2 regions of the Streptomyces sp. M-16 genome follow, and region 2 is predicted to be linked to the other one. Evidence: riboswitches for the same ligand, from Rfam matches in the RefSeq annotation. Region 2 holds a riboswitch; the other holds the start of a gene.

Region 1 (10,556 bases), on a different contig from region 2:
CCTGCCCGCCGCCGCGGCACAACTTCCTCACCCTGCCGCGGATCCGTTCCGAATCCCCGGCGTTCGACCTGCACCACCCGGAGATCGCGGCCCTCGACCACCTTGAGGACCACAGCGCCGGCACCAAGGCCGTCACCGGTGGCAAGGAGGCCGGCAAGTGAAGATCCAGGGCAAGATGTTCCTCTGGCTCGCCGCCTTCATCCTGATCATGACCGTCGTGTACGGCGTCTGGTCGAAGGAGCCGGTCGGAACCACCGCTCTCGCGCTGGCCTTCGGCCTGAGCGCCATGATCGGCTACTACCTGGCCTTCACGGCCAAGCGCGTGGACGAGATGGCCCAGGACAACCTGGAGGCCGAGGTCGCCGACGAGGCGGGCGAGCTGGGGTTCTTCTCCCCGCACAGCTGGCAGCCGCTCTCGCTGGCCGTCGGTGGCGCCTTCGCCTTCATGGGCGTCATCTTCGGCTGGTGGCTGATGTACTTCTCGGCGCCGCTGATCCTGATCGGCCTGTGGGGCTGGGTGTACGAGTACTACCGCGGTGAGAACGCGAACCAGTAGTTCGCGGCCGTACAGCAGGACCTGAGGGGCCCGGACACCTTTTCGGAGGAGTCCGGGCCCCTCGTTTGCAGTCACCCCGCGCGCCGTATTTGTCATATCTTCATAGCGTTGGCTCCATGAACCACTCACCGCGTCTTTGGACGGTACTCAGCTGCTCCCTGCTGGTCGCGTCCCTCGGGGCCGGCGCCACCGCATGCGGGTCCGGCGAGAAGAACCCGCTGTCTGTCCGCCCGTACGACGCGGGCGAGCACGTCGCCTTCAACCAGGCCACCGGCGGACGCCCCGCCGACCCCGACAAGCCGCTCGAAGTCACCGTCAAGGGCACGACCGCGCGCATCACCGACGTGATGGCCGTGGACACCCACGGACGGCGGCTGGCGGGTGAACTCTCCGCCAAGGGCGACCGCTGGCACAGCACCGTCCCCATGGCCGCGGGCGTGCGCTACACGGTCACCGTGAGCACGGAGGACGAACGCGGCGCTCCAGGGCAGCGCACGCTGGCTTTCGACACCACCCCGGCCAAGAAGGTCCTCAAGGTCGAATTCGGCCCGGACGAGGGCAAGTACGGCGTCGGACAGCCCATCACGGCCGAACTCAACGAGCCGGTCAAGGACAAGGCCGCCCGCGCCATCATCGAACGGGCCCTGGTCGTCGACACGCCCGACAACGTCGAGGGCGCCTGGTACTGGGTGGACGACAAGAACCTGCACTACCGCCCGAAGGACTACTGGCCCGCCCACTCCACCGTCTCCGTGCAGAGCAACCTGGAGGGCGTCAGGATCTCCGACGAGCTCCACGGAGCCGCCTCCAAGCCGCTGAAGCTGGAGATCGGGGACCGGGTGGAGGTCACCACGGACGCCTCCTCGCACTACCTCACGTTCAAGCGCAACGGAGAAGTGATCAACACCATTCCGGTGACCACCGGAAAGCCCGGCTTCTCCACCCGCAACGGGGTCAAGGTGGTGCTGGGCAAGCAGTACTTCGTCCAGATGCGCGGCGACACCGTCGGCATCGGCGGCAGCGAGTACTACAACCTGCCCGTCTACTACGCCACCCGCGTGACGTGGAGCGGCGAGTACGTCCACGCCGCGCCGTGGTCGGTCGGCTCCCAGGGCTACGAGAACGTCAGCCACGGGTGCACCGGCATGAGCACCGGCAACGCCGCCTGGTTCTACGAGAACATCACCGAGGGCGACATCGTCCGTGTGATCAACAGCATCGGCGAGGACATGGACACCTTCGGGAACGGCTACGGCGACTGGAACATGGACTGGAAGGACTGGCGCGAGGGAAGCGCCCTCCTGAAGGGCACCCAGGAAGGCCGCAACCCCATGGACCAAGCCCGCCTCAGGCCCCAGGTCTGAGCCCCGCGGCCGGCCGGGCCGCAGGGGCCGCGTCGGCGAAGGCGGGCGGGCGCCCGGAGGGCATCGCGAGGGACGAGCGGTTTCCGAGGACGCCCGCCCGCCCGGAGCCGACGTGGGCGGCCCCGGAGGCGAAGCCGGCCGGAGAACGGCTCAGGCGGCGCTGGAGCCCAGCCGGGTCCGCAACACGCCCGCCAGGGCCTCCGGGAACTCGACCGGGTCCACCGGAAGGGTGACGGCGGCGTCCGCGCGGCTCCAGGTGGCCAGCCACGCGTCCTGGGGGCGCCCCATCAGCAGCAGCACCGGGGGACACCGGAAGATCTCGTCCTTGATCTGCCGGCACACACCCATGCCCCCGGCGGGGACGGCCTCCCCGTCCAGCACACAGGCGTCGATGCCGCCCGCGTCCAGCTCCTTGAGGACCGCCGGAAGCGTCGCGCACTCCAGGAACTCCACCGGCGGCAGGTCGGCCGCCGGCCTGCGCCCGGCCGCCAGCCGCACCTGCTCCCGGGTGCCCGCGTCGTCGCTGTACACCAGAACCCGCGCAGTCGCCCGCATTTCGTTCCTCCACGTGTCACGTGAATCACGTTGATGTTGCGCGGGATGCTACTCCGTCCGACCGGTCGTCAACATCGGTTCCGGCAGCCTCGCGCAAGAGGCCGGGAGGGGGATCTGATGGGCCGTTCGGGCCTTGCACACGCCCCTGACACTCCGAACGGCACCCCCCGGGGTGAGGGCGGGATAAGCGACCGACATAATGTCGGTCGTGGCGACAGCAACGACAGTAGATACCGGGCACGCGCACCCGACGGTCAACCGGCCGAACCTCGTCAGCGTCGGAACCATCATCTGGTTGAGTTCCGAGCTGATGTTCTTCGCGGCCCTCTTCGCGATGTACTTCACCCTGCGATCCGTGACAGGCTCCGAGTACTGGACAGAACAGGCTTCGGCCTTGAATCTGCCCTTCTCGGCGACGAACACAACGATCCTGGTGCTCTCCTCGCTCACCTGCCAGCTCGGCGTATTCGCCGCCGAGCGCGGTGACGTGAAGAAGCTCCGGACGTGGTTCATCATCACGTTCGTCATGGGTGCGATCTTCATTGGCGGCCAGGTGTTCGAGTACACCGAGCTGGTCAAGCACGAGGGCTTGTCTCTCTCGTCAGGCCCGTACGGCTCGGTCTTCTACCTGACCACCGGCTTCCACGGTCTGCACGTGACGGGCGGTCTCATCGCCTTCCTGCTGGTCCTCGGCCGGACGTACGCGGCCAAGAGGTTCACCCACGAACAGGCCACGTCGGCCATCGTCGTGTCCTACTACTGGCACTTCGTCGATGTCGTCTGGATCGGCCTCTTCGCCACGATCTACCTGATCAAGTAGCGAACACGTCGCCGGGCACCGCCCGGCACTCCATCCAGAAACACCGACGCAGAAGATCCTGACACCGGGGTAATCCGTGAAAAAGCTCTCCGCACGACGACGCCATCCGCTGGCGGCGGTCGTCGTTCTACTCTTCGCGCTGGCGGTCACGGGGGGGCTGTACGCCGCCTTCGCGCCCGCGGGCAAGGCGCAGGCCGATGAAACCGCCCAGTCCCTCGCCATCGAGGAGGGCAAGAAGCTCTACGCCGTGGGTTGCGCAAGCTGCCACGGAACCGGCGGTCAGGGTTCCACTGACGGCCCCAGCCTGGTCGGCGTCGGCTCCGCGGCCGTCGACTTCCAGGTGAGCACGGGCCGCATGCCCGCCCAGCAGCCCGGCGCCCAGGTGCCGAGGAAGCCGGTCATCTACTCCCAGGCCCAGATCGACCAGCTCGCCGCGTACGTCGCGTCGCTCGGTGCCGGCCCGATCGTGCCCACCGAGAAGCAGTACGACCCGGCCGGTGCCGACATCGCCAACGGTGGTGTGCTCTTCCGCAACAACTGCGCGCAGTGCCACAACTTCACCGGCGAGGGCGGCGCCCTGACGCTCGGCAAGTACGCCCCGAACCTGGACGGCGTCGAGCCGAAGCACATCTACGAGGCCATGCTCACCGGCCCGCAGAACATGCCCTCCTTCCCCGACAGCACCATGCCGGAGAAGCAGAAGAAGGACATCATCGCGTACCTCCAGAACGTCAACGGCGAGAAGTCGACCAGCCCCGGTGGCCTCAAGCTCGGCGGCCTCGGCCCCGTCTCCGAGGGTCTGTTCGGCTGGATCTTCGGTCTGGGTGCGCTGATCGCTGTCGCCGTCTGGGTCGCGGCCCACACCGCTAAGGCCAAGAAGTCATGAGTAGCCAAGACATTCCCGAAGAGAAGCACCTGCCGAGCGAGCAGGGCGACGCGCACCACGGTGGCGTAGCGGTCGCGGACGATCCGTTCGCCGACCCGGGCCTTCCGGTCCACAAGCCGCGCATCCAGGACATCGACGAGCGGGCCGCCAAGCGGTCCGAGCGTACGGTCGCGATGCTGTTCACGCTGTCGATGCTGGCCACGATCGGCTTCATCGTCGCGTACGTGACCCTCCCGGTCGACAAGATCGTCTTCATCTTCCCGATCGGGAAGGTGAGCGCGCTGAACTTCGCGCTCGGTCTGACCCTGGGCACGGCGCTCTTCTGCATCGGCGCGGGCGCGGTCCACTGGGCCCGCACCCTGATGTCCGATGTCGAGGTCGCCGACGACCGCCACGAGATCGCGGCCCCGGCCGAGGTCAAGGCGAAGGTCCTGCAGGACTTCGCCGACGGCGCGAACGAGTCCGGCATCGGCCGCCGCCCGCTGATCCGCAACACCCTGATCGGCGCGATGGCCATGGTGCCGCTCGCCGGCGTCATGCTGCTGCGCGACCTGGGCCCGCTGCCCGAGGTCAAGCTGCGCAAGACCGTGTGGGCCAAGGGCAAGCTGCTGATCAACGACAACACGAACGAGCCGCTGCGTCCCGAGGACGTGCTCGTCGGGTCGCTGACCTTCGCCCGGCCGGAAGGCCTGGAGGAGGAGCAGCACGACTTCCAGACGCAGATCGCCAAGGCCGCCCTGATGATCGTCCGCATCAAGCCGGAGGACATCAAGGACAAGCAGGAGCTGGAGTGGTCCCACGAGGGCATCGTGGCCTACTCCAAGATCTGCACCCACGTCGGCTGCCCGATCAGCCTGTACGAGCAGCAGACGCACCACGTGCTCTGCCCGTGCCACCAGTCCACCTTCGACCTCTCCGACGGCGCCCGAGTCATCTTCGGCCCGGCCGGTCACGCGCTTCCGCAGCTGCGGATCGGCGTCAATGACGAAGGCTTCCTCGAAGCGCACGGCGACTTCGAAGAGCCCGTCGGTCCTGCTTTCTGGGAGCGCGGATGAGCACTGCCACCGAATCCAACGCGGCGCGCAAAGCGCCGGCCGGCGAGCGCGTAGCGGACTGGGCGGACGGCCGCCTGGGCATCTACAGCCTGGCCAAGTCCAACATGCGCAAGATCTTCCCGGACCACTGGTCCTTCATGCTCGGTGAGATCTGCCTCTACAGCTTCATCATCATCATCCTCACGGGTGTGTACCTGACGCTGTTCTTCCACCCGAGCATGAACGAGGTCGTGTACCACGGCTCGTACGTGCCGATGCAGGGTGTCCAGATGTCCGAGGCCTTCGCCTCGACCCTGAACATCAGCTTCGAGGTCCGTGGCGGTCTGCTCATCCGGCAGATCCACCACTGGGCGGCGCTGATCTTCGTCGCGGCCATGCTCGTGCACATGATGCGCGTGTTCTTCACGGGCGCCTTCCGCAAGCCGCGCGAGGTCAACTGGGTCTTCGGCTTCCTGCTGCTGGTCCTCGGCATGTTCACCGGTTTCACCGGTTACTCCCTGCCGGACGACCTGCTCTCGGGCACCGGTGTCCGCTTCATGGAGGGCGCGATCCTGTCCGTGCCGGTCGTCGGCACGTACCTGTCGTTCTTCCTCTTCGGCGGCGAGTTCCCCGGCGGCGACTTCGTCGCACGGTTCTACTCGATCCACATCCTGCTGCTGCCCGGCATCATGATGGGCCTGCTGGTGGCCCACCTGATCCTGGTCTTCTACCACAAGCACACGCAGTTCGCGGGTCCCGGCAAGACGAACAACAACGTCGTCGGCATGCCGCTGCTGCCGGTCTACATGGCCAAGGCCGGAGGCTTCTTCTTCCTGGTCTTCGGTGTCATCGCGGCCATCGCGGCGCTGGCGTCGATCAACCCGATCTGGGCGCTCGGCCCGTACCGCCCGGACCACGTGTCCACCGGTGCGCAGCCCGACTGGTACATGGGCTTCTCCGAGGGCCTCATCCGCGCCATGCCGGGCTGGGAGATCAACCTCTGGGGCCACACGCTGGTCCTGGGCGTGTTCGTCCCGCTGGTGATCTTCCCGCTGGTCCTCGCCGCGATCGCGGTGTACCCGTTCATCGAGGCCTGGGTCACCAAGGACAAGGGCGAGCACCACATCCTGGACCGCCCGCGCAACGTCCCGACCCGTACGGCGTTCGGTGTCGCCTGGCTCACCTGGTACGTGATCCTGCTGATCGCCGGTGGCAACGACATGTTCGCGCAGTACTTCCACCTGTCGATCAACTCGATCACGTGGTTCGCGCGGATCGGCTTCTTCGTGGGCCCGGTCATCGCCTTCGTGATCACCAAGCGGATCTGCCTCGGCCTCCAGCGCCGGGACCACGACAAGGTGCTGCACGGTCGCGAGACCGGCATCATCAAGCGCCTGCCGCACGGTGAGTTCGTCGAGGTCCACGAGCCGCTCTCGCAGGGCAAGCTGCACACCCTCACCTCGCACACGCAGTACGAGCCGATCGAGATCGGCCCGACGGTCGACGAGAACGGCGTCGAGCGCAAGGTGGGAGCCGGCGAGAAGCTCCGCGCGAAGCTCAGCAAGGGCTTCTACGGGGAGAACACCCACATTCCGAAGCCCACGGTGGAGGAGTACAAGGAGATCCAGAGCGGCCACGGCCACCACTGATCTCCGGTAAGACAGCTTGAGGGATCGGTTTCGGCCAATCCTGGTGTCGCCACGGTGAGAGCCCCGTCCAGTGTCTGGACGGGGCTCTTCGCCGTCTCGCGGGCTGGATAGGCTGAGATCCTTCCCCATTCGACGTGGAACTTTTCCGAGCAGCAGGAGCGGACCATGAACGTTGTGACCCCGGCAGGCGGCGACAGCGTGGCGGCCCGTGGCTGGCCGGGCCTCCTCGACGCCCTCCTGACCGGCCGGAACCTCACCACGGACGACACCGCCTGGGCGATGGACCGGATCATGCGGGGCGAGGCCACGGACGCGCAGATCGCCGGTTTCATGGTGGCGCTCCGGGCCAAGGGGGAGACGGTGGCGGAGATCAACGGCATGGTGCGTGCCATGTACGATCACGCCAATCTGATCGAGGTGCCGGGCCGGACGGTGGACATCGTCGGCACCGGCGGGGACGGGGCCAAGACCGTCAACATCTCGACGATGTCGGCGCTCGTGGTGGCCGGCACCGGCGCGAAGGTGGTCAAGCACGGCAACCGGGCCGCGTCCTCCGCGAGCGGCTCCTCGGACGTGCTGGAGAAGCTCGGCGTCAACCTCAACCTCACCCCGGCCCGGGTGGTGGAGGTCGCCGAGGAGGCCGGCATCACCTTCTGCTTCGCGGTGAAGTTCCACCCCGCGCTGCGGCACGTGGCGGCGGCCCGCAAGGAGCTGGGCATCCGGACCACCTTCAACTTCCTCGGCCCGCTGACCAACCCGGCGAAGGTCCGCGCACAGGCCACGGGCGTGGCCGACGCCCGGGTCGCCCCCATCGTGGCCGGGGTGCTCGCGGAGCGCGGCTCCTCGGCGCTGGTCTTCCGGGGCGACGACGGCATGGACGAACTCACCACGACGGCCACCTCCCGGGTGTGGTGGGTCCGCGACGGCGCGGTCACCGAGCAGACGTTCGACCCGCGTGACATCGGGATCCAGATCGTGGACGTCTCCGCGCTCCGCGGCGAGGACGCCTCCTACAACGCGGACGTCGCCCGCCGGCTGCTGGCCGGCGAGACGGGCCCCGTGCGCGAGGCCGTCCTGCTGAACTCGGCGGCGGCCCTGGTGGCGCTGGACCCGGGCAGCGGGTCCCTGGAGGAGCAGCTGTCGGCCGGCATCGCGCGGGCGGCCGAGTCGATCGACTCGGGGGCGGCGCGCGCGGCCCTGGAGCGCTGGGCTGCCGCCAGCAACGCCTAGCCGCGGCCGCGCGGCGCCTCCCGGCGGCCGGAGGCCGGCGCAGCCGGACGAAGCCCGGGAGGCCGCCCGCGGCCGAGCGGTGCGAGCACGGCGTTCAGAAGGAGACCCCGGTCCACATCGTGGACCGGGGTCTTGCGCGTGGAGGATCTTGTGGCAGGATGCTGACCAGGTCACGAGTGACAGCGTTTAGGCCCCGGCTTGCTGTCCGGCAACCCTCCTTCCGTGGCGGGGTGCCCCGGGTGATGACCAGGCCGTAGGCAGCGAGGTCTACGGCAAGCGCGGATCCCTCGATACCAGGGGTCCTGGGTCTTCGAGGAGCTTTTTCCGTGAGCAAGCGAATGCGATAGGGCGACTCCGCCCCTTCTTCACCCCTCGGATCAGGGTCGTTGAGGCGTACCCCCACGTCCTTTCCGAGGCCTTCCCGTACCCCTGTGGCCGGCCGGCGCCGTCGCGTCCCGCCGTACCCGCGTACGGGCACACCGAAGCCATTCAGCCCTGCCTGCCGGGAGACACCGCCATGTCCGCATTCCTGAACTCCGCCGCCACCGACGTCGCCGTCGCCGTCGACCCCGCCTGTGCCCAGCCGCTGCCCGTGCTCGGCCGCGATGTCACCGTCCCGCTCGTCACCGGCGGCGAGGTCACCTACGCCGCCCTCGACTACGCGGCCAGCGCCCCCGCCCTCCAGCGGGTCTGGGACGACGTGGCCGCGTACGCCCCGTACTACGGCAGCGTCCACCGCGGGGCCGGGTACCTCTCGCAGCTCTCCACCGACCTGTTCGAACAGAGCCGCGTCACCGTCGCGGAGTTCCTGGACTGCCGCCCCGGCGACCAGGTGGTCTTCACCCGGTCGACCACCGATTCGCTGAACCTGCTGGCCGCCGTCCTGCCGGCCGACTGCCAGGTCTTCGTCTTCGAGACCGAGCACCACGCCTCGCTGCTGCCCTGGGGCGACGCGCAGGTGACCTACCTCAACGCCCCGCGCACCCCGGCCCAGGCCGTCGCCGCCCTGGAGCGGGCCCTGGCCGACCGCGACCCCTACGGCCCCGCCCTGGTGTGCGTCACCGGTGCCTCCAACGTCACCGGTGAGCTGTGGCCGGTCAAGGAGCTCGCCGCCGCCGCGCACGCCCATGGCGCGCGGATCGTCCTGGACGCCGCCCAGCTGGCACCGCACCACCCCGTGTCCGTCCGGGAGCTGGACGTGGACTGGGTCGCCTTCTCCGGCCACAAGCTCTACGCCCCCTTCGGCTCGGGCGTCCTCGCCGGCCGCGCCGACTGGCTCCAGGACGCCCGGCCGTACCTGGCCGGCGGCGGCGCCTCCCGCACGGTGGCCCGCCGCGAGGACGGCGGCGTCGACGTCGAGTGGCACACCACCGCCGCCCGCCACGAGGCCGGCTCCCCGAACGTCATCGGCGTCTACTCCATCGCCTCGGCCTGCCGCGCCCTGAAGGACGCGGGGTTCGAGAACCTGGTCGCCCGCGAGAACCACCTCATCGCCAAGGTCCGCGAAGGCCTCGCCGGCGTCCCCGCCGTGCGCGTGCTCTCCCTCTTCGGGGACGACGCCCCGCGCGTCGGCGTCATCTCCTTCGTGGTGGACGGCTGGAACAGCTCGCACTTCGCGGCCGCGCTGTCCGCCGAGTACGGGATCGGCGTGCGCGACGGCCTCTTCTGCGCCCACCCGCTGGTCCGCACCCTCCTCGGCAGCGAGCCGCAGGAGCCGGGCGAGTGCGGCGCCCCGGAGGCCGCGCCGGGGGAGCGCTCGCTCAACGCGATCCGGGTCTCCTTCGGCGCGGGCACCCCCGACGAGCACGTCGAGCGGTTCGTCCGGGCCGTCGGGGAACTGGTCGCGGACGGCGCCAAGTGGCAGTACCGCACCGAAGAGGGCCGCTGCGTTCCGGCCGTCTGAACCGGTGGGGACCGTGCCCTACTGGGACCCGCTGCCGGCTGCCCGCGCCGCCCAGACCGGACCGCTGCCCGCGCCGGACGGGGGCACCTGGCTGCCGGATCCGGTGTACGGCGGATGGTGGAACCGCCGCTCCGACCGGTGGCGTGAGCGCGACTGGCGCAACGTGCCGGGGCCGTTCTACGGCGCCGGCACCGACAGCTGCTGGATGGGCCGGCTGATCGCCCCGGCGAACGTGCTCTACGAGGACGAGCGGGGCGCGGAGTTCGTCTACCGTCAGCCGCGGGACGTGGCGGAGACGCTCGCGGTTGTGGGCGCCGCCGCACAGGATCCGATGGACGGCTACGCCTGTGACGGTGACCGGCACTGGACCCCGGAGCTCGTTCGTGAGTGGTGGCGGGAGCGCGGCCGGGTCCGTGAATGGGCCGTCCGTCTGGACCGGAGGTGGTCGTTGTCGGAGAGCGGGGAGGAGCGGGAGGCCGCCGGCGGTGCCCGGGAGTACGTCGCGCACATCGACGGCGGTCTCGCGGACCAGCTGCGCGGCTACGTCTTCTGGCTGGCC
Region 2 (20,467 bases):
CCTCGCCGCTGGTGTCCAGCAGGACCGGGACCCCGGCGGTGCGGGCCGTCCGTACGAGGGTCGCGTAGGCGCCGACCGGGACGCCCGGGGGGAGGCTGCCGCACAGGGCCACCGCGCGTGCCCCGGCGGCGAGTTCGGTGTAGCGGTCCAGGAAGGCGGACCATTCCCCGGCGGTGATCTGCGGGCCGGGTTCGTTGAACTGCGTGGTGTCGCCGGTGGTTTCGTCGACGACGGCCAGGGTGCGCCGGGTGGTGCCCGAGCAGGGGACGAGGGCGTCGGTGACCCCGGGGCAGCCGGCGAGCAGTTCGCGTACGAGCGTGCCGGCCGGTCCGCCCGCGAAGCCCGTCGCGGTCACCGGGTGGCCGAGCGCGCCGAGCACGCGGGCCACGTTCAGGCCCTTGCCGCCCGGGCGTTCGGCGACGCCGGTGACCCGGTGGGAGGCGTGCGGGAGCAGTCGCGGCACCCGGTGGGTGACGTCGAGTGCGGTGTTGAGCGTCACGGTGAGGATCATGGCCAGCCCCGGTCTCGGTGAATGCCGGGATCATGCCAAATACCGGGCGGCGGGCCCAGTCCCGAGGGCCCGCCGCGTCGCTCCGTACCGCCGGAAGGCCGCTCAGGACAGCGGGTTGACGATCCATTCGCCGCGCCGCATGACGCCCTTGAGGTCGAACGCGGCGTCGAGGACGACCAGGTCGGCGTACTTGCCCGGTTCCAGCGAGCCGACCTCGTCGTAGAGGCCGAGGAGTTTCGCAGGGTTGGCCGAGATCGCCTGGACCACGGATTCGACGGGCAGCCGGTCGACGGTCACCGACCGTTTGAAGGCGGTGTCCAGGGTCAGGGTGGAGCCCGCGATGGAGCCGCCCTCCACGAGGCGGGCGACGCCGTCCTTGACCTCGACCTCCAGCGGACCGAGGTGGTAGGTGCCGTCGCCGAAGCCGGCCGCGTCCATGGCGTCGGTGATCAGCGCCACGCGGTGGGCGCCGGCGTGGTGGAAGGCCAGCTCCAGCATCGCCGGGTGCAGGTGGGTGCCGTCGTTGATCAGCTCGACGGTGACCCGTTCGTCCTCCAGCAGGGCGGCGATCGGCCCGGGGGCGCGGTGCTCCAGGCCGGGCATCGCGTTGTAGAGGTGGGTGGCGACGGTCGCGCCGGCGTCGATGGCCTGGCGGGTCTGGTCGTACGTGGAGTCCGTGTGGCCGATCGCGGCGATGACCCCGTGCTCGGCCAGCAGCCGTACGGAGTCCAGTCCGCCCGGCAGTTCGGTGGCGAGGGTGAACATCCGGGCGGTGCCGTGCGCGGCGTCGACCAGCTTGCGGACCTCGGCCGGGTCGGGGTCGCGGAGCAGGTCCGCCTTGTGCGCGCCCTTGCGGCAGGGGTTGATGAAGGGGCCCTCGAAGTGGACGCCGGCGATCTCGCCCTGCTGGGTGAGCTCGGCGAGCAGGGCGGCGCGCCGGGCCAGTTCGTCGAGGTCGCCGGTGACGGTGGAGGCGGTGAGGGTGGTGGTGCCGTGCTCGCGGTGGGTGCGTACGCCCCGGAGGACCTCCTCGGCGGTGCCGGAGGTGAAGGAGGCCCCGCCGCCGCCGTGGTTGTGCATGTCCACGAAGCCGGGGACGATCCAGTGCCCGGACAGGTCGACGATCTCGGCGCCCTCGTGGGCGCTGCCCGCGATGCGGTCGCGCTCGACGATGACCCGGCCTCCCGCGACGGTCCCGGTGGGCAGCACCACCCTGGCGCCGGAGAGAACGGTGCTGTGTGCGCTTCCGGACATCAGGCAGGTACCTCCGTGGCGAGTAGGTCCCAGGCGAGCAGCCCTGCGCCCAGGCATCCGGCGGTGTCCCCGAGGGCCGCCGGAACGATCTCGGGCAGCCGCTGGAACGTCACGCGCTCCTCGACGGCCGTCCGAAGTGGTGTGAACAAGGTTTCCCCCGCCTCGGCCAGCCCGCCACCGATGATCAGCGTGCTCGGGTCCAGCAGGGTGATCGCGGTGACCAGTCCGTCGGCGAGGGCGCCGATCGCGGTGAGCCAGACCTCGCGGGCGCGCGCGTCGCCGGACTCGACGGCCTTGGCGCAGTCGGCCGCGTCGGCCGCCGGGTCGCCGGAGGCGGCGGCCCAGGCGCGGGAGACGGCGGAGGCGGAGGCCAGGGTCTCCAGGCAGCCGTGCTGGCCGCAGCCGCAGGCGGGACCGCCGGGACGGACCACGATGTGGCCGATCTCGCCCGCGTAGCCGTGCGCGCCGGCCTCGATGCGGCCGGCGATGCCGATGGCACCGGCGATGCCGGTGCCGAGCGGGACGAACAGGAAGCGGTCGGTGCCCCGGCCCGCGCCGATGCGGCCCTCGGCGAGCCCGCCGGTGCGGACGTCGTGCCCGAGGGCGACGGGGACGCCGCCCAGGTGGGCTCCGAGGAGCGCCCGCAGCGGGACGTCGCGCCAGCCGAGGTTGGCGGCGTAGACGGCGATGCCCCGTTCGGCGTCGACGATGCCGGGGACGGCCACTCCGGCGGCGGAGGCGGTCGTGCCGAAGCGTTCGAGGCCCAGGCGCAGCAGCTCGTCGGCGAAGTCCAGGATCGTCTCGACGACGGCTTCGGGGCCCCGCTCGCGGCCGGTGGCGCGGCGCGCCTCGTGCAGCAGGTTGCCGTCCCGGGCGATGAGGGCGGCCTTCATCCCGGTGCCGCCCACATCGAGGGCGATGACGTGTTTCACGGGTTTCACAGGAGACAGTCTCGCGTGCTCGGGAGGGAAAGGTCTAGTCCATTGAAGGGATTGTTGAGCCGCCATACAAATTCGGGACCCTGGTCCGGATACGGTCCGGACACAGTCCGGGCGCCACGCCGTTCCGGTTGTGGAGGAGCCGTCAAAGTGGTGTAGACCTTACGTCGAATCGTACGTACAAACAGGGGTGGATCGAGAACCGTGAAGGGCCGTTACCTGAGCCTGGCCGCTACCGGGGCCGCACTGTGCCTGACGGCGACGCTGACGGGCTGTGGAACCGTGTCGGGTCTCAGCGGGGACAACGAGGTGACCCTGCGGGTCGTGGCGGCCGATTACGGCGACAATCCGCAGAACTCCTCCGCGACCTACTGGAAGGGACTCGCCTCCTCCTTCGAGAAGGACAACCCCGGCGTGCACGTCGAGGTCAGCGTCTACTCCTGGTCGGAGGTCGACGCCAAGGTCGCCGCGATGGTCAAGGCGGGCAAGGCCCCCGACATCGCGCAGATCGGCGCCTACGCCGACTACGCCGAGGCGGGCAAGCTCTACACCGCCGACGAGCTGCTCTCCGTCAACACCGAGGCCGACTTCCTCGCACCGCTCGCCGACGCGGGCAAGGTCAAGCGGGTCCAGTACGGGATGCCCTTCGTGGCCAGCACCCGGCTGCTCTTCTACAACACCAAGCTGCTCGGCGACGCCGGAGTGATACCCAAGGACGGCTCGACCCCCTGGCAGCCCAAGAGCTGGGCGGACCTGGAGGCGGCCGCCAAGAAGCTCAAGGGCGCGGGCGTGCCCACCCCCTTCGCGCTGCCGCTGGGCCGCGAGGAGGCCCAGGCCGAGTCGATGATGTGGATGCTCGCGGGCGGCGGCGGCTACACCGACAACGAGGAGGCGTACGCGATCGACTCCCCGGAGAACGTGAAGTCCTTCGAGTTCCTGCGCGACAAGATGGTCGGGCAGGGCCTGACCGGCCCGGTCGAGCCGGGCAAGCTGGACCGCCAGGCCGCCTTCGACGCCTTCACCCGCGGCGAGGTGGGCATGCTCAACGGCCACCCCACCCTGCTCAAGCAGGCCGCGGGCAAGGGCGTGAAGTTCGGCATGGTGCCGATGCCGACCACCGACGGTGCCGACCACTCCGCGATGGGCGTCGCGGACTGGGTGATGGCCTTCAAGAACGGCCACAAGAAGGAGGCCGGGAAGTTCCTGGACCACCTGTACTCGGCGAAGAACGTGACCGCCTTCACGTCCATGTACGACCTGCTGCCCGTCACCACCAGCGGCTACCGGGCCATGGACGCGAGCACGGGCGGCTCGGCGGCCCAGCTGAAGACCTTCCTGACCGCCCTGCCGACGTCCCGCCTCTACCCGGTCGGCAAGAAGTCCTGGGCCGGGGTCAGCGAGGACATCAAGCAGAAGATCGGACAGGTCGTCCAGCCGGGCGGACAGCCCGAGAAGGTCCTGGAGGACATCGCGACGAGCGCACGCAAGGCGGACGGCGACCACTGAGGCGGCGGCGCCCGCCGCCGGCGCCCCGCGCGGGGGCACTGTCGGCGGGCGGCGTTAATCTGGCCGTATGACGGACGACGGGCGGCTGACGGCCACGGAGGCCGCCGTGCTCGCGTACGAAGGCCGCACCTGGCCCGGGCCCGGCGCCAAGGAGCGGGCGATACGGGAAGGGCTCGGCCTGACCCCCGTCCGCTACTACCAGCTGCTCAACGCCTTGATGGACGATCCACGGGCGCTCGAACACGCACCGGGCACCGTCAACCGGCTCCGGCGGATCCGCGAGGCCCAGCGGGCCCGGCGGTAGGTGACTGTCCGCGAAGGGGTGGGCGCGTCCGGGCGTCGCCGGTAGGGTCATCTGCATGGGGAGCCATCCGCACGACCTGCCGATGCCCGTGCCCGCCACCGCAGCCGGACGCGAGGGACTCGAAGCCCTCCTCCGCGCACCCCGCGACGCCGTCGTCGCCCTCGACTTCGACGGCACCCTCGCCGACATCGTCCCCGACCCGGACCAGGCCCGCGCGCACCCGGACGCCGTACCGGCGCTCGCCGCGCTCGCCCCGCGGGTCGCGGCCGTCGCCGTGGTCACCGGCCGCCCGGCCGGGGTCGCCGTCCGCTACGGCGGCTTCGCCGGAGTACCCGGTCTGGAACACCTCGTCGTCCTGGGCCACTACGGTGCCGAGCGCTGGGACGCCGTCACCGGCATCGTGCACGCCCCCGCCGAACACCCCGGAGTGGCCGCCCTGCGGGCCGAGCTGCCGGGCTTCCTCGACGCCATCGGCGCGTGGCGCGGGACCTGGATCGAGGAGAAGGGCCGCGCGCTGGCCGTGCACACCCGGCGGGCCGAGGACCCGGAGGCGGCGTTCGCCGCCCTGCGGGAGCCCCTCGCGGAGCTCGCCGCCCGCCACGGGCTGATGGTCGAGCCCGGCCGGGCCGTGCTGGAGCTGCGTCCGCCGGGCATGGACAAGGGCGTCGCCCTGACGGAGTTCCTGGAGGAGCGGCAGGCCGGGGCCGTGCTCTACGCGGGGGACGACCTCGGGGACCTCGCGGCGTTCTCGGCGGTCGAGAAGCGCCGGGCCGACGGCCTGCCGGGGCTGCTGGTGTGCAGCGGCTCCGCGGAGGTCCCGGAACTCGCCGCCCGCGCCGACCTCGTCCTCCCGGGCCCGGCCGCCGTGACGGCCTTCCTCGCGACCCTCGCCGGGGCCCTCCGCACCGCCTGACCCGCCGGGCCCGGGGGCCCGCCCGTGCGGGGAGTGCGGGACCACGGGATCAGGGGACCACGGGATCAGGGGACCACGGCATCAGGGGACCACGGGATCAGGGGATCAGCGTCGCGAGGCCGGCGCAGATCAGGCGCACGCTGAGCAGGAACTTCTCGTCCTCCCCGTGGGCCGAGGCGGCGGCCACCGTCAGCGGGAAGCGTTCCAGCAGCGCGGCGACGTCCTCGGGCCCGACGGGCGCCTCCGGGGACTCGCTCTGCTCCTGGAGCACGAAGCCCGTGAGGTGGCTGAGCAGCGCGTCGGCCCCGACGGCGCAGTCCGCCTCCGGCACGCCGGCCGCGCGCAGCGTCTCCAGCAGCCGCTCCATCACCGACAGCGCCCCGGTGCTGAGCACCTTCGGGCTGTCGGCGAACATCACCGCGCCCCCGGCGTGGCGCCGGATGCCGTCGCGCAACGTGAGGGCCTGGGCCTCCACCCGTTGCTGCCAGCCCGCGCCGGGATCCAGCGCGGCGAGGGCTGCGGTGCCGGCGTCGTAGGCCTGCCGCGCCACCCGGTCCGCCATCAGCCGGACCAGCACGCCCTTGCTGGGCACGTGGTAGTAGAGGCTGCCCGCCTTCGCGTCGAGCCGCTGGGCCACGCGCCGCATGGACAGGCCGTGGTAGCCGGACTCGGCGAACTCCGCCATGCCCGCGTCGATGATGCGTTCCTTCGTCAGCTTCACGGGGCCAGCCTACGCCCATTTCTAACACTGTTTGAAAATGCCCGTCCGAAGGGCTACTGTCATCCCACGACGACCGGAGGGGGGTGGCGGCGATGGGCGCGATCGTGTTCAACGTGACCACGGCGGCATTGATGGTGATGATGTTCAACGGGGGCCTCGACCTCCTCGGCCGGGACACCCTGCGCGGGCGCCGTATCCCCTGGGCGGCGGTGGCCCTGACCGCCCTCGCCCTCGCCGGGGTCGTCACGCAGCTGTGCTGGTCCGGGGCCATGGACGCCCTCGACGACGACCCCGCCGAGAGCGGGTGGTGGCGGGTCGTCACCGCCGTGTTCATGCAGAACGGCGGCCTCCTCGGCGGCGCCTGGAACATCGCCACCCTCGCCGCCGTCGCCGCGCTGGCCGACTGGTTCTGGGGAGCTCCCCGCACCCTGGCCCTGTTCCTCGCCGGGATCCTCCTGCCGGAGCACCTCGACGCGCTGCTCGGCGTGGGCGGCCACCACAGCACCGACCCCCGCAACTTCGCCGGGAGCTCCGGCGCCACCTACTTCCTCGGGGCCACCCTCGCCGCCGCCCTCCTGCTCCGCGCCCTGCGCTCGCGCCGCGTCGCCGCGGCCGAGGGGAACCCCGCGGCCGGCCCCACCAAGGAGCTGCTGCTCGCCGCCGGGGTGCCCGCACTCGGCCTCGTCCTCTGGTTCGCCCAGGCCAACGGCCACGGCCTGGTCTCCTGCTACGGATTCCTCCTCGGCGCCCTCGCCCTGTGCCTCCCGGGCCTGCGGCCCGCGACCGCGACCGCCCCCGCTCAGACCCCGGCCAGCGCCGCCAGCTGAGCCTCGAACCAGGCCGCCGGGGGCAGCGCCGTGGCCGCCGCGGCCAGCCGCTTCGTCCGCTCCGCCCGCTCCGCCCGGGGCATGGACAGCGCCTCGTGCAGGGCCTCGGCCGTCGCGGTGACGTCGTACGGGTTCACCGTGATCGCGTCGCCCTTCAGCTCCTCGTGCGCCCCCGCCCCGGTCGACAGCACCAGCGCGCAGCCGTCCTCCGAGACCACCGGGATCTCCTTCGCGACCAGGTTCATGCCGTCCCGCACCGGGTTGACCAGCGCCACGTCCGCCATCCGGTACGCCGCCAGCGAGCGCGCGAAGTCGTCCTCGACCGACACCAGCACCGGCTGCCAGTCCGCCGTCCCGAACTCCTCGTTGATCTCCGCCGCCAGCTCCCGCACCGAGTCCGTGTACGCCCGGTACACCGCCAGGTCCTGCCGGGACGGGTACGCGGAGGCCAGGTGCACCACCCGCTCCCGCCACTCGGGGTGCGTGACGAGCAGCTCCCGGTAGGCCAGCAGCCCGCGCAGGATGTTCTTCGACAGCTCGGTGCGGTCCACGCGGACGATCGTCATGCGGCCCGCGACCTCCGCCCGCAGCGCGGCCAGCCTGTCGTCCACGACCGGCCGGTGCGCGAGCGCGCGCAGGTCGTCCGCGTCGACGCCGAGCGGGTACTGCCGGACTTCGGTGAACCGCTTCGGGCCGTGTCCGCGCCCGTCGGCGGCCGCCTTGCGGTGCCACACCCCGCGCTCCGGGACCCCGCTGGGCAGGGACGGCTCCGCGATGCCGGTCGCGTCGTCCGCGTTGGCCCCCGTAATGAAGTTCACCGACCAGCGCCAGGCGTGGAAGCCCAGCTGGTCCGCGCCGAGCATGCCCCACACCAGCTGGGAGCGGACGTCGTCCGGGAGCATCCCCATGAACTCGTGCGACGCCCACGGGGTGTGGGTGAAGTGCGCGATCCGCAGGTCGGGGCGCAGCTCGCGCAGCTGCCCCGGGACCAGGGCCAGGTGGTAGTCCTGCACCAGGACGCGCGCCCCCTCGGCGGCCTCCTCGGCCAGCGCCTCGGCGAAGGTCCGGTTGTAGGCGACGTACGCCTCCCAGTGCCGGCGGAACGCCGCGTCGAAGACCGGCTCGCGCGGGACGTCGTAGAGGTGGTGGTGGGTGAACCAGAGCACCGAGTTGGCGATGCCGTTGTACGCGCCGTCGTACACGGCCGGGTCGATGTCCAGCATCCGCACCCCCGGCTCGGAGGTGCCCCGGCGCACCGCCTCCCGGTCGGCGTCGGAGAGGGCCGCGCAGATCCAGAGGGCCCCCGGCTGCTTCGCCAGGGCCGCCGACAGGCCGGAGACGAGCCCGCCCCCGCCGCGCCGGGCACTGAGCGTGCCGTCGTCGGAGAGGACGTAGGAGAGCGGGCCGCGGTTCGCGGCGACGAGTACCTGAGAAGCCATGGGGCGAACCTAGCCCGGTCCGCCCCGGCTCAAACTCGTGTGCGGCACCGCTCCGGCGGCCGTCAAGCGACGCGGCGGCCCGCGTACTCCTTGATCTCCGCCATCGGCGGCCGCTCCTCGGTGTCCACCGCGTAGGTGCGCGGAACGAACCCGTCCGGCCCCCGCTCGAACTGGGTCAGCTCCGGCCGCACGAGGTGCGCGCGCGAAAGCCGGACCTGCGCCGTCCGGTAGATCGCGGCGGCCATCCGGCCCAGCGCCCGCCCGTCCTGGTGCCGGTGCAGCCGGACCCCGACGTCGACCTGGGCCAGCGCGTCCAGCCCGACCGTGTGCAGCGCGTCCACCAGCAGGCCCAGCTCGACGCCGTAGCCGACGGGGAAGGGGAGGCGTTCCAGCAGGGAGCGCCGTACGGCGTACTCGCCGCCGAGCGGCTGCACGAAGCCGGCCAGCTGCGGCCAGTGCAGGTTGAGCAGGGGGCGGGCGACCAGCTCGGTCACCCGGCCGCCCTGGCCGGGGGCGTCCGCGAGCGGGCGGTCGTACATGGCCTTGACGAACTGCACCTGCGGATCCGTCAGCAGCGGGCCGACGATCCCGGAGACGAAGGACGACGAGAAGTCCCGCAGGTCGGCGTCGACGAAGCAGACCACGTCACCGGTGGTGGCGAGCAGCGAACGCCACAGCACCTCGCCCTTGCCGGGCAGCGCGGGGATCCGCGGCAGCAGCGCGTCCCGGTGCACGACCCGGGCGCCGGCCTTGGCCGCGACCTCCGCCGTACGGTCGCTGGACCCGGAGTCGACCACCACCAGCTCATCGACCAGGGGGGTCGGCAGGCCGTCGATCAGATCGCGCCGGATCACCTCCACGATCTCCCCGACCGTCGCCTCCTCGTCGAGCGCGGGCAGCACCACGCTGACCGTCGTCCCGGCCGCCCGTTTCCGGTCGAGCAGCTGGTCGAGCGGTCGGTCGGCGGCGGACCAGGAGCGGTCTGCCAGCCAGCGCTCCACCTCATCCAGCACCCTCAGCACTCCCTGGTTCCTCGGTGACCCTCGGCGATATCGGCCGATATGTGATCCATCTCGCGGTTCGGACGGCTGTCTCAACCGCCCTGCCCTTCGGTTACAGTCTTGAACAACGCGAGGGACCACGGCATGCCGGGGTCCCCGCGCACAAACGCACCGGCGCGCCACAGAGCGCGTGTGCCGGTGCCATACCGCTCATCCAGAGGGGCAGAGGGACACGGCCCGTTGAAGCCCCGGCAACCCTCCAGTCGGTTCTCGCGATGCGTTTTCGACACGCACCCCCGCGAGGTCCCCGGCTAGGGAAGGTGCCAATTCCGTCTCATGGCGAAGTGCGCCATGGGGAAGATGAGGAGAAAGGGCCTCGCCGTCATGGCTGCACAGACTGTCGCCACCTCTACCGACCTCGGTTCCGTCGATCTCGGACCCGCCACCGGCCTTTCCTGTCGCGAGTGCGGCACCCGCTTCGAGCTCGGCCCGATCTTCGCGTGCGTCGAGTGCTTCGGCCCGCTGGAAGTCGCCTACGACCTGCCGCTCGGCGACCCCGAGGCGCTGCGCGCCGCGATCGAGGCCGGCCCGAACAACATCTGGCGCTACGCCCCGCTGCTGCCCGTCCCCGCCGACGTGGCCTCCAAGCCCAGCCTGAACCCCGGCTTCACCAAGCTCGTGGACGCCCGGAACCTGGCCAAGGAGCTGGGCGTCACCGGCAAGCTGTACGTCAAGGACGACTCCGGCAACCCGACGCACTCCTTCAAGGACCGCGTCGTGGCCATCGCCGTCGAGGCGGCCCGCGCCTTCGGCTTCACCACCCTGTCCTGCTCCTCCACCGGCAACCTGGCCGGCGCCGTCGGCGCCGCGGCCGCCCGCGCCGGCTTCCGCTCCTGCGTGTTCATCCCGCACGACCTGGAGCAGGGCAAGGTCGTCATGGCCGGTGTCTACGGTGGCGACCTCGTCGGCATCGAGGGCAACTACGACGACGTCAACCGCTTCTGCTCCGAGCTCATCGGCGACCCGCTGGGCGAGGGCTGGGGCTTCGTCAACGTCAACCTCCGCCCGTACTACGGCGAGGGCTCCAAGACCCTGGCGTACGAGATCTGCGAGCAGCTCGGCTGGCAGCTGCCCGACCAGATCGTCATCCCGATCGCGTCCGGTTCCCAGCTGACGAAGATCGACAAGGGTCTGCAGGAGCTGATCAAGCTCGGCCTGGTCGAGGACAAGCCGTACAAGATCTTCGGCGCCCAGGCCGAGGGCTGCTCCCCGGTCTCCACCGCCTTCAAGGCCGGCCACGACGTGGTCCGCCCGCAGAAGCCGGACACCATCGCCAAGTCGCTGGCCATCGGCAACCCGGCGGACGGCCCGTACGTCCTGGACATCGCCCGCCGCACCGGTGGCTACGTCGAGGACGTCAACGACACCCAGGTCGTCGAGGCGATCAAGATCCTGGCGCAGACCGAGGGCATCTTCGCCGAGACCGCGGGCGGCGTGACCGTCGGTGTGACGAAGAAGCTCATCGAGAACGGGCAGCTCGACCCGGCGCTGACCACCGTGATCCTGAACACCGGTGACGGCCTCAAGACCCTGGAGGCGGTGGCCGCGGACAGCGGTCAGACCGCCACCATCCGCCCGAGCCTRGACGCGTTCCGCGCCGCCGGCCTGGCCTGACCCTTCCCACGACTCCCGGAAAGGCGGTAGCGCCATGAGCGTCAACGTCCGCATCCCCACCATCCTGCGCACCTACACCGGCGGCGTCGCCGAGGTCCCGGCCGAGGGCTCGACCCTGGCCGAGGTCATCGAGTCCCTGGAGAAGAGCCACCCGGGCATCGCCGCGCGCGTCCTGGACGACCAGGGCAAGCTGCGCCGCTTCGTGAACGTCTACGTCAACGACGACGACGTGCGCTTCGAGGGCGGCCTGCAGGCGGCGACGCCGGACGGCGCCGGCGTCTCGATCATTCCTGCCGTCGCGGGCGGCTGAGACCCCGAAAAGTAGAATTGCCCCCTCCGCTAATAAGCGGAGGGGGCAATTCTGCTTGATTGGGCGCGGTAGAGTTGGGGAAGTCCCCTCCGGTGCTCTTGCCCGCCGCATATGAGCGGGCCCCGTGAGGGTTGACATTGAGTCAACATGCGTGCGCCCTTTGGGGCTTTGGCGAAGATTGTCTGGCCCGAGTTGCCCTGCCATATGCCAAATTTTCACTCTATTTCTATGTTTCCGCGTGTCCAGAATTCTCGTCGGATTGACCTGTTGCAGACAGCAGCGGTGCGGATACATTCAGCCCCGGTCGAGGCGTTCCGGCGCAAGTTCTGACCCGGGACCGCGAAGTGCGGTACCGCGCAAGGGCCAGTAATAGGGGAGTTAGGCATGGCTCAGGGCACCGTCAAGTGGTTCAACGCGGAGAAGGGCTACGGCTTCATCGCGGTCGACGGTGGTGCGGATGTGTTCGTCCACTACAGCGCCATCCAGATGGACGGGTACCGCACCCTTGAAGAGGGTCAGCGGGTCGAGTTCGAGATCTCGCAGGGCCAGAAGGGTCCGCAGGCGGACATGGTCAAGCTCGCTGCTGCCGGCTGAGACCGAGCGCGATCGACCACCGACGCAACAGACGTACGAGGGGCCCGCATCCCGGTCACGGGATGCGGGCCCCTCGTGCGTCGCCCCGCCGGAGAGGCCGGAAGCCGCCCGGCATTGCCCGAAGCCGCTTGCACTCGCGGGGGTCGAGTGCTAATCATTGGCGTTAGCACTCTCCAGGTGAGAGTGCTACTAAGACGAGGACCGGGTCGGTGAGGCCCGACGGGTCCGGCGGGAAGGAACCGCCGGCTCCGCAGGCCGTCCGTCGCGGGCGCGGGCGCGGTCCGGAGCAATCCACCCCTGTCCGGGAGGACCACTTCAGATGGCCAAGATCATTGCGTTCAACGAGGAGGCCCGGCGCGGTCTCGAGCGTGGCATGAACCAGCTCGCCGACGCCGTCAAGGTCACCCTTGGCCCCAAGGGTCGCAACGTCGTCCTTGAGAAGAAGTGGGGCGCCCCCACGATCACCAACGATGGTGTCTCCATCGCCAAGGAGATCGAGCTCGAGGACCCGTACGAGAAGATCGGCGCCGAGCTGGTCAAGGAAGTCGCCAAGAAGACGGACGACGTCGCCGGCGACGGTACGACCACCGCCACCGTCCTCGCCCAGGCCCTCGTCCGCGAGGGTCTGCGCAACGTGGCCGCGGGTGCCAACCCGATGGCCCTCAAGCGTGGTATCGAGAAGGCCGTCGAGGCCGTCTCCGCCGCCCTGCTCGCCCAGGCCAAGGACGTCGAGACCAAGGAGCAGATCGCTTCCACGGCCTCCATCTCCGCCGCCGACACCCAGATCGGCGAGCTCATCGCCGAGGCCATGGACAAGGTCGGCAAGGAAGGCGTCATCACCGTCGAGGAGTCGCAGACCTTCGGTCTGGAGCTTGAGCTCACCGAGGGCATGCGCTTCGACAAGGGCTACATCTCGGCCTACTTCGCGACCGACATGGAGCGTATGGAGGCGTCCCTGGACGACCCGTACATCCTGATCGTCAACTCCAAGATCGGCTCGGTCAAGGACCTGCTGCCGCTCCTGGAGAAGGTCATGCAGTCCGGCAAGCCGCTGCTGATCATCGCCGAGGACGTCGAGGGCGAGGCCCTGTCGACCCTGGTCGTCAACAAGATCCGCGGCACCTTCAAGTCCGTCGCCGTCAAGGCCCCGGGCTTCGGCGACCGCCGCAAGGCCATGCTCGGTGACATCGCCATCCTCACGGGCGGCACGGTCATCTCCGAGGAGGTCGGCCTCAAGCTGGAGAACGCCGGTCTCGACCTGCTCGGCCGCGCCCGCAAGGTCGTCATCACCAAGGACGAGACCACCATCGTCGACGGTGCCGGTGACAGCGACCAGGTCCAGGGCCGCGTCAACCAGATCCGCGCCGAGATCGACAACTCCGACTCGGACTACGACCGCGAGAAGCTCCAGGAGCGCCTCGCGAAGCTGGCCGGCGGCGTGGCCGTCATCAAGGCCGGTGCCGCGACCGAGGTCGAGCTCAAGGAGCGCAAGCACCGCATCGAGGACGCCGTTCGCAACGCGAAGGCGGCCGTCGAGGAGGGCATCGTCGCCGGCGGTGGCGTGGCCCTGCTGCAGGCCTCCTCGGTCTTCGAGAAGCTGGAGCTCACCGGTGACGAGGCGACCGGCGCCAACGCCGTGAAGCTCGCGCTGGAGGCCCCGCTGAAGCAGATCGCCGTCAACGGTGGTCTTGAGGGCGGCGTCGTCGTGGAGAAGGTGCGCAACCTGGCCGTCGGCCACGGTCTGAACGCCGCCACCGGCGAGTACGTCGACATGATCGCCGAGGGCATCATCGACCCGGCGAAGGTCACGCGCTCCGCGCTGCAGAACGCCGCGTCGATCGCCGCGCTGTTCCTGACGACCGAGGCCGTCATCGCCGACAAGCCCGAGAAGGCCGGTGCCCCCGCGGGCGGCGGCATGCCGGGCGGTGACATGGACTTCTGATCGGCCCCTGGCTGATCGGCTGTTCTCGAACGAGGGCGGCACCCCCTGCGGGGGGTGCCGCCCTCGGGCGTTTCCGGGTGGCCCGGAAGCCGCTGGTGTCGATCGCGAAGGGTGGGGCGCGGCCGGTCGCGCCCGGGTGCCGAGACGGGGCGCCGCCGATCGGGGGGCTTTGGTTGACTGGGGGTATGAGCGATCTCTTCGTGAAGATCTGCGGGCTCAAGACGGCCCGCGACGTCGACGTGGCCGTGGAGGCCGGGGCCGATGCCGTCGGGTTCGTGTTCGCGCCCGGCAGCCCCCGGACCATCGGGGCCGCTGCGGCGCGCGAGCTGGCCGCGCGGGTGCCCGCCGGGGTGCTCACCGTCGGGGTGTTCCGGGGGCAGTCCGTCGAGGAGGTGCGCCGGTTCACCGAGGAGAGCGGCGTACGCGGCGTGCAACTGCACGGGGACGAGCCGCCGGCGCACTACGAGGCCCTGCGCGCGCCGGGCCGCACCCTGCTGCGCGCCACCGCCGCGCGGGTGGAGCGCTGCGGCGAGTACGGGGAGGACCTGCTGCTGATCGACGCGCCCGACCCGGGTTCCGGCAAGCCCTGGAACTGGGGTTCTGCGGATTTCGTCGCCCCCGAGGGCCGTTGGCTGCTGGCCGGCGGGCTGAATCCGGGCAATGTCCGGGAGGCCGTCGCGGCGACCCGGGCCTGGGGTGTGGACGTCTCCAGCGGGGTCGAGAGCGAGCGCGGGGTGAAGTCCCCGGACCTGATCAGGGCCTTCCTTTCCGCAGCGCAATCATATGATTACTCTGAGTGAGAACGGCCGCGTGAGCCGCCGTCGGGCGGGCACAACGCCCGTATGGAACCGGAAACGTTCGGATGGCTGCGGCGCCTGACGCGCCGCCTCGCTCCCGGAGGTGGAGGCGGAGGGCTGCCCGGGCTCGCCCCGCGCCGTACCCCCGCCTTCACCGCCGACTTCACCTCGACCACCCAGTGGGTGGCCGGCCGCTCCTGGGCCTATCCAGACGGCGGCCCGGTCAACCCGGGCGACAACAAGCTCGACCACCTCGTCGCCGACCCCGCCTACAGCCGCGGCGGGACCTTCCTCGCGACCCTGCGCCCCGACGGGAACTGGGACACCGGACTGCTCACCACCGAGGGCAGTGACGAGGGGTTCATGGTCCGCACCGGCGACGTGCTGGAGGCGCGCGTACGGCTGCCCGCCGAGACGGGAGCCTGGCCCGCGATCTGGACCTGGCGCGACGGCGGCCAGGAGATCGACGTCTTCGAGTACCACCCCGACAACCCCGACCTGCTCGAACTCTCCAACCACGTCCGCGAGGCACACCGCTACTACCGCGACCCCGCCGTCCGGCCCGGAGCCTGGGTCGACCTGGTGGTCGAGTTCGGCAGGACCTCGGTCGTCTGGTGGGTCAACGGCGCGCGCGTCTTCTCCGACCGCCGGGGCGTGGGGCGCAGCTGGCGCGCGTACCTCATCGTGAACCTGTCGGTGTCGGCCGGGCGGTACCACCCGGCGCCCGGCCCGGAGCTGACGCGGATGTCCTACGAGGTCTCGCAGCTGCGGGTGTACCGGGCCTGAAAGCGGCGCGGGGCGCGGGCCTTGGGGCCCCGGGGGAGCGGAGCCGGCGCGGGCCCGAACCCGTGACCTCGGCACATCGGGTGCCCGGTCGCCCGTACGGGTGGATTCTCCAGGTCCGTGCCCGGGGGTGCGGACCGGGGCGACAGGGGCGAATGATCGCCTCTGGACGACGACTTCAGCGCCAACCGCAGCGGCGAGGGCGCCGGGGCACCGCCGCCGCCCCGCGGTCCGTCCCTACGCCGGCACCGGCTGCTTCCGCGGACCGGCGGCCGGGCTGTCCGCCGCCGGGTCCGGGTCGGTGTCGAGCTCGGCCAGCATCTGCCGGGTGAAGCCGAAGAAGTAGGTCGCGGCGAAGCCGACCAGGTAGCCGACGGCGAGGCCGCCCGCGTAGACGGCGACGGTGGCCCCCATGCCCGCCTTGCCGGCCAGCAGCGGGAAGAGGGCCCAGCCCGAGGGGCCGATCGCGGTGGAGCCGAAGCCGATGCCGAGCTGGTTGAAGAGGCCCACGAAGGCCCCGCCCGCCGCGCCGCCCGCGCAGGCGGTGACGAAGGGGCGGCCCAGTGGCAGGGAGACCCCGTAGATCAGGGGCTCGCCGACGCCCAGGAAACCGGCCGGGAGCGCGGACTTGATGGTGGTGCGCAGCGAACGGTTGCGCGGGAGCCGGCAGTAGACGGCGATGGCCGCGCCGACCTGGCCCGCGCCCGCCATGGCCAGGATGGGCAGGAGCACCGTGTAGCCGGTCTGCTCGATGAGGGTGGTGTGGATGGGGATCAGGGCCTGGTGCAGGCCCAGCATCACCAGGGGGAGGAAGAGCCCGCCCAGTACGAGCCCGGCGAAGGCGCCGCCGGTGGCCAGCAGCCAGGTGGCGAAGGTACCGATGGCGGTGGAGACCGCGCCGGCGAGGAACATCAGGCCGAAGAGGGTGACCAGGCCGGAGACCAGCACGGTGAGGGTGGGGGTGACCAGTACGTCCAGGGTCTCGGGCACCCACGTGCGGCACCACTTCTCCACCTGGACGGCGAGCAGCGCCGCCGCGAGCGCGCCGAGGACGCCGCCCTGGCCGGGGGAGAGGTGCTGGCCGAAGGCGTCGATCTTCGCGACGCCGGGGAAGACGATGATCGCGGCGGCCGCGCCGCCGAGGACCGGGGTGCCGCCGAACTCCTTGGCGGTGTTGTGGCCGACGAACACCGCGATCAGGGACATGAAGCCGGAGGAGATCGCGGCGAGGGCGGGGACGAGCGCCGGGAGCCAGCCGAGGTTGGTGAGCATGCCGTTCAGGCCCGCGATGATCCCGCAGCCGATGAGGGCGGGGATCAGCGGGACGAAGATGTTCGCGACGCGGCGCAGGAACAGTTTGAACGGGGTGGCGTTGCGGGCCTTCTGGGCGTCCTTCAGCGCCGCTCCACGGTCGGCCAGTTCGGCCGAGGTGACGGCGGGGTGCGGCGCCGCGGCGGGTGCCGGGGCGGGTGCGGGGGCGGTTCCGGGGGCGGGCGCCGGGGCGGCCTGCGTGCGGGCCTCGGCCACCAGGGCCTCGAACTCGGGGGTGACGCGGGCGACGGTCCCGGGGCCCAGCACGATCTGGTACGTGTCGTCCTCGACCACGCCCAGGACCGCCGGGAGGGCCTTGAGTTCCTCGTGCCGGACGAGCGAACGGTCGCGCAGTGCGATGCGCAGGCGGGTCATGCAGTGGGCGATGGAGGTGATGTTGTCCGGGCCGCCGACCAGAGGAAGGATCGCGGCGGCTGTGGCGCGGTTCTTGTCAGTGGACATGGTGGTGGTTCGCCTTGCGTCGGGGGAGCGGGCGGGGTCCATCGGTACGGGTGAGGCAGCGGTACGGGTGGGGTTCAGCGGTACGGGCGGGGTTCAGCGGGCCTCGGCGAGTGCGGCGCGCAGGTGGCCGCCGGAGGCGGCGAGGAGGGCGGCGGCGGTCGGGCCGTCGACGCCGCCGAGGATCACCAGGATGGCGTTCTTGACCTCGCCGTCCGTGGCGGTGAGGGCGGCCTCGATCTCCGCGTCGGGCGCGCCGGTGGCCAGGGTGACGATGCGGCGGGAGCGGGCGCGCAGCTTCTCGTTGGAGGCGCGCACGTCGACCATGAGGTTCCCGTACGTCTTGCCGAGGCGGATCATCGTGACGGTCGAGATCAGGTTCAGGACGAGCTTCTGCGCGGTGCCCGCCTTCAGCCGGGTGGATCCGGTGAGCAGCTCCGGGCCGACCACGACCTCGATCCCGTGCTCGGCGGCCGCGGCGAGGGCGGAGCCGGCGTTGCACGACAGCCCGACGGTGAGCGCGCCGCGGGAGCGGGCGAACTCGACGGCGCCGATCGCGTACGGGGTGCGGCCGGAGGCGGAGATGCCGATGACGCTGTCGTCGGTGGTCAGGCCGAGGGCGGTGAGGTCCGCGGCGGCCAGCTCCGCGGAGTCCTCGGCGCCCTCGACGGCCTTGACCATCGCGGTGGGGCCGCCCGCGATCAGGCCGACGACCTGCTCCGGATCGGTGTTGAAGGTGGGCGGGCACTCGCTGGCGTCCAGGACCCCGAGGCGGCCGGCGGTGCCCGCGCCCGCGTAGACGAGGCGCCCGCCACGGGCCATCCGCGCGGCGATCCCGTCGACGGCGGCGGCGATCTGGGGCAGCCGGCCGGCCACGGCGGCCGGGACGGTGGCGTCCTCGGCGTTCATGACGCGGGCGATCTCCAGGGTGGGGAGCCGGTCGATGTCCGCGAGTTCGGGGCGGAAGGCCTCGGTGGTCAGGGTGTCGAGCTGGGCGCGGAGGGCGGCGTACGCGGTCATGGGCGGGACTCCTGGCGGGCGGTGCGGGGCGCGGTGGCGCGGTGGCGGGGGGCGAGGGCCTCGTAGGACGCGGCGAGCGCGGGCGCGGCCGTCTCGTAGGTCCGCTGCGCGACGCCGACGAACAGGCAGTCGACGACGAGGAGCTGGCTGGTCCGGCTCGACATGGCGGCCGGGCGCAGCCGGCTCTCGCGGGCGGCCGAGGTGGCCAGGACGAGGTCGGCGTAGTGGGTGACGGGCGAGGAGGGGCTGCCGGTGACGGCGATGGTGGTCGCGCCCCGTTCGAAGGCGTGGCGCAGCGGGTCGATGACGTCGCCCGTGCCGCCGGAGTGGGTGACGGCGACGGCCACGTCCCCGGGCCGGAGCTGGACGGAGTTGGTGACGGCGAGGTGGGGGTCGTGGTGGGCGTGTGCGATCAGGCCGATGCGCAGCAGCTTCTGTGCGAGGTCCTGGCCGACGAGGGCGGAGGCGCCGACGCCGTAGACGTCGATGCGACGGGCGGTCGCGAGGGCGTCGACGGCGGCGGACAGCTGGGCCAGGTCGAGTGCGGCGGCGGTGTCGGCGAGGGTCTGCGCCTCTTCGTGGGCCAGCTTGGCGACGACGTCGCAGAGGGGGTCGTCGACGGCTATGCCGGCGGTGACGGCGGGGGCCGCGTCGGACTCCTGCCGGCCCGCGAGCGCGGCCAGGGCCAGGCGCAGGTCGCGGTAGCCGGGGTAGCCGAGGAGGCGGGCGGTGCGGACGACGGTGGCCTCGCTGGTGCCGGTGCGTTCGGCGAGGGCGGTGACGGTGAGCCGGGAGCACCCGGCGGGATCGGCGGCGACGGCTTCGGCGACGACCCGCACGGACCGTGTCATGGACGCTCCGAGCCCGCGGATCCGGGCCCGCAGGGCGGAGGGGGTGGGCGCGGGGGCCGCGTCGGGGGCCGGACCGGCCGGATCGGTGGCCGGTGAGGGTGCCGGTGCGGTGGCGAAGGTTTCTTTCGCGCTCTGGCTCACCCTTGAAAGCTATTTTCGCGGACTGGGGGCGTCAAGGTGCACGGGGTCCCGGCGCGCCGGGACTTCGGACCCCCGGCGAAAGGGCCTTAGCCACCGGCCCGGTACGGGTCCACAATGGGCGCATGGACCACGCGACCCCCCTGGAACAGGCGCTGCATGTCGCCCGTGCACTTGTTCTCGCCGACATCGCCGCCGGCGAGGTCGCCGATGCCGACGTCGTCTCCCTCGTCGAGGACTCGGTCACGCACCGCCGGTGGTGGGTGGAGCAGTGGCCCGAGGGGGTCGACTACCTTGCCGGACTCGTCGCGCAGGACGTGAAGGACGCGCTGCTGGAGAAGTACGGACGCTGGCCGCTGTGCCCCGTGTGCGCGCACGGGGAGCCGCACGCGCTGGACGTGGAGCCGGAGCTGGGGCCTGATCCGCACTGGGTGTGCTCCGAGGCGGGCGTGCGGGTGGCGGCGGTGGGCGGCCTCGGGCCCGTCTTCCATCCGGGCCGGTGAGCCGCCCGTGACGGTGTACATCGACCCGCCGGTCTGGCCGGGGCACGGCCGCATGTGGTCGCACCTGGTCAGCGACGTCTCGTACGAGGAGCTGCACGCCTTCGCGGCGGGCATCGGGTGCCCGCCCCGGGCCTTCGAGCGGGACCACTACGACGTGCCCTCGCACCGGTACGCGGACGCGGTCGGGGCGGGGGCGGTGGAGATCGGCAGCAAGGAGCTGGTGCGCCGGCTGACGGATGCGGGGCTGCGGCGGCCGAAGAGCCGCCCGGCCTGAGGCCGGTCCCCCGGGCCCCGGGCCCGGCGCCGGTACGGGCCGCGGGCCTTGGCGGCCGGGGTGGGTCAGGCCTCGGCCGGCTGGGGCGCGGGGGCCGGGGCGGCGGTGCCCGAGGCGATCACCGTGCTGGCGGTGGGCGGCGTACGGCGGTCCAGGCGCAGGGCGATCACGGTGAGGGCGATCGCGGCGAGGGTCATGGCGGCGCCCGCCCAGGCGGGGCTCGCGAAGCCGTGTCCGGCGTCGATGACGGTGCCGCCGAGCCAGGGGCCCCCGGTGTTGCCGAGGTTGAACGCCGCGGTGGTGGTGGCTCCGGCGAGGGTCGGGGCGGCGCCCGCGACGTTGAACATGCGGGCGTTGAGGGCGGGGGCGGTGAAGAACGCCGAGACGCCCAGCAGGA

The links. A riboswitch is a leader RNA that binds a small molecule or an ion and turns the genes downstream of it on or off. The one in region 2 is predicted to bind S-adenosylmethionine.
Region 1: another riboswitch for S-adenosylmethionine. It lies ahead of AB4039_RS22135 (aminotransferase class V-fold PLP-dependent enzyme); the one in region 2 lies ahead of thrC (threonine synthase).

What each region holds. Positions count from the first base shown of each region.
Region 1 covers NZ_JBFRER010000048.1:4,305-14,860, forward strand. Annotated here, with positions in the region: gene ctaD (aa3-type cytochrome oxidase subunit I) at 1-161, shown strand, start outside; gene AB4039_RS22095 (cytochrome c oxidase subunit 4) at 158-556, shown strand; gene AB4039_RS22100 (L,D-transpeptidase family protein) at 673-1,920, shown strand; gene AB4039_RS22105 (hypothetical protein) at 2,071-2,475, opposite strand; gene ctaE (aa3-type cytochrome oxidase subunit III) at 2,675-3,295, shown strand; gene qcrC (cytochrome bc1 complex diheme cytochrome c subunit) at 3,372-4,181, shown strand; gene qcrA (cytochrome bc1 complex Rieske iron-sulfur subunit) at 4,178-5,236, shown strand; gene qcrB (cytochrome bc1 complex cytochrome b subunit) at 5,233-6,864, shown strand; gene trpD (anthranilate phosphoribosyltransferase) at 7,030-8,094, shown strand; SAM riboswitch class IV at 8,263-8,379, shown strand; gene AB4039_RS22135 (aminotransferase class V-fold PLP-dependent enzyme) at 8,612-9,997, shown strand; gene AB4039_RS22140 (ferredoxin) at 10,002-10,556, shown strand, end outside.
Region 2 covers NZ_JBFRER010000043.1:6,182-26,648, reverse strand. Annotated here, with positions in the region: gene AB4039_RS20630 (1-phosphofructokinase) at 1-511, opposite strand, end outside; gene nagA (N-acetylglucosamine-6-phosphate deacetylase) at 614-1,765, opposite strand; gene AB4039_RS20620 (ROK family protein) at 1,765-2,697, opposite strand; gene AB4039_RS20615 (extracellular solute-binding protein) at 2,908-4,209, shown strand; gene AB4039_RS20610 (DUF3263 domain-containing protein) at 4,277-4,513, shown strand; gene otsB (trehalose-phosphatase) at 4,569-5,426, shown strand; gene AB4039_RS20600 (TetR/AcrR family transcriptional regulator) at 5,524-6,147, opposite strand; gene AB4039_RS20595 (hypothetical protein) at 6,240-6,974, shown strand; gene AB4039_RS20590 (alpha,alpha-trehalose-phosphate synthase (UDP-forming)) at 6,947-8,413, opposite strand; gene AB4039_RS20585 (glucosyl-3-phosphoglycerate synthase) at 8,476-9,426, opposite strand; SAM riboswitch class I at 9,622-9,781, shown strand; gene thrC (threonine synthase) at 9,799-11,088, shown strand; gene AB4039_RS20575 (MoaD/ThiS family protein) at 11,123-11,398, shown strand; gene AB4039_RS20570 (cold-shock protein) at 11,783-11,992, shown strand; gene groL (chaperonin GroEL) at 12,312-13,934, shown strand; gene AB4039_RS20560 (phosphoribosylanthranilate isomerase) at 14,120-14,734, shown strand; gene AB4039_RS20555 (beta-glucanase) at 14,777-15,517, shown strand; gene AB4039_RS20550 (PTS transporter subunit EIIC) at 15,752-17,287, opposite strand; gene murQ (N-acetylmuramic acid 6-phosphate etherase) at 17,381-18,304, opposite strand; gene AB4039_RS20540 (MurR/RpiR family transcriptional regulator) at 18,301-19,188, opposite strand; gene AB4039_RS20535 (hypothetical protein) at 19,419-19,796, shown strand; gene AB4039_RS20530 (DUF4031 domain-containing protein) at 19,804-20,070, shown strand; gene AB4039_RS20525 (Cmx/CmrA family chloramphenicol efflux MFS transporter) at 20,136-20,467, opposite strand, start outside.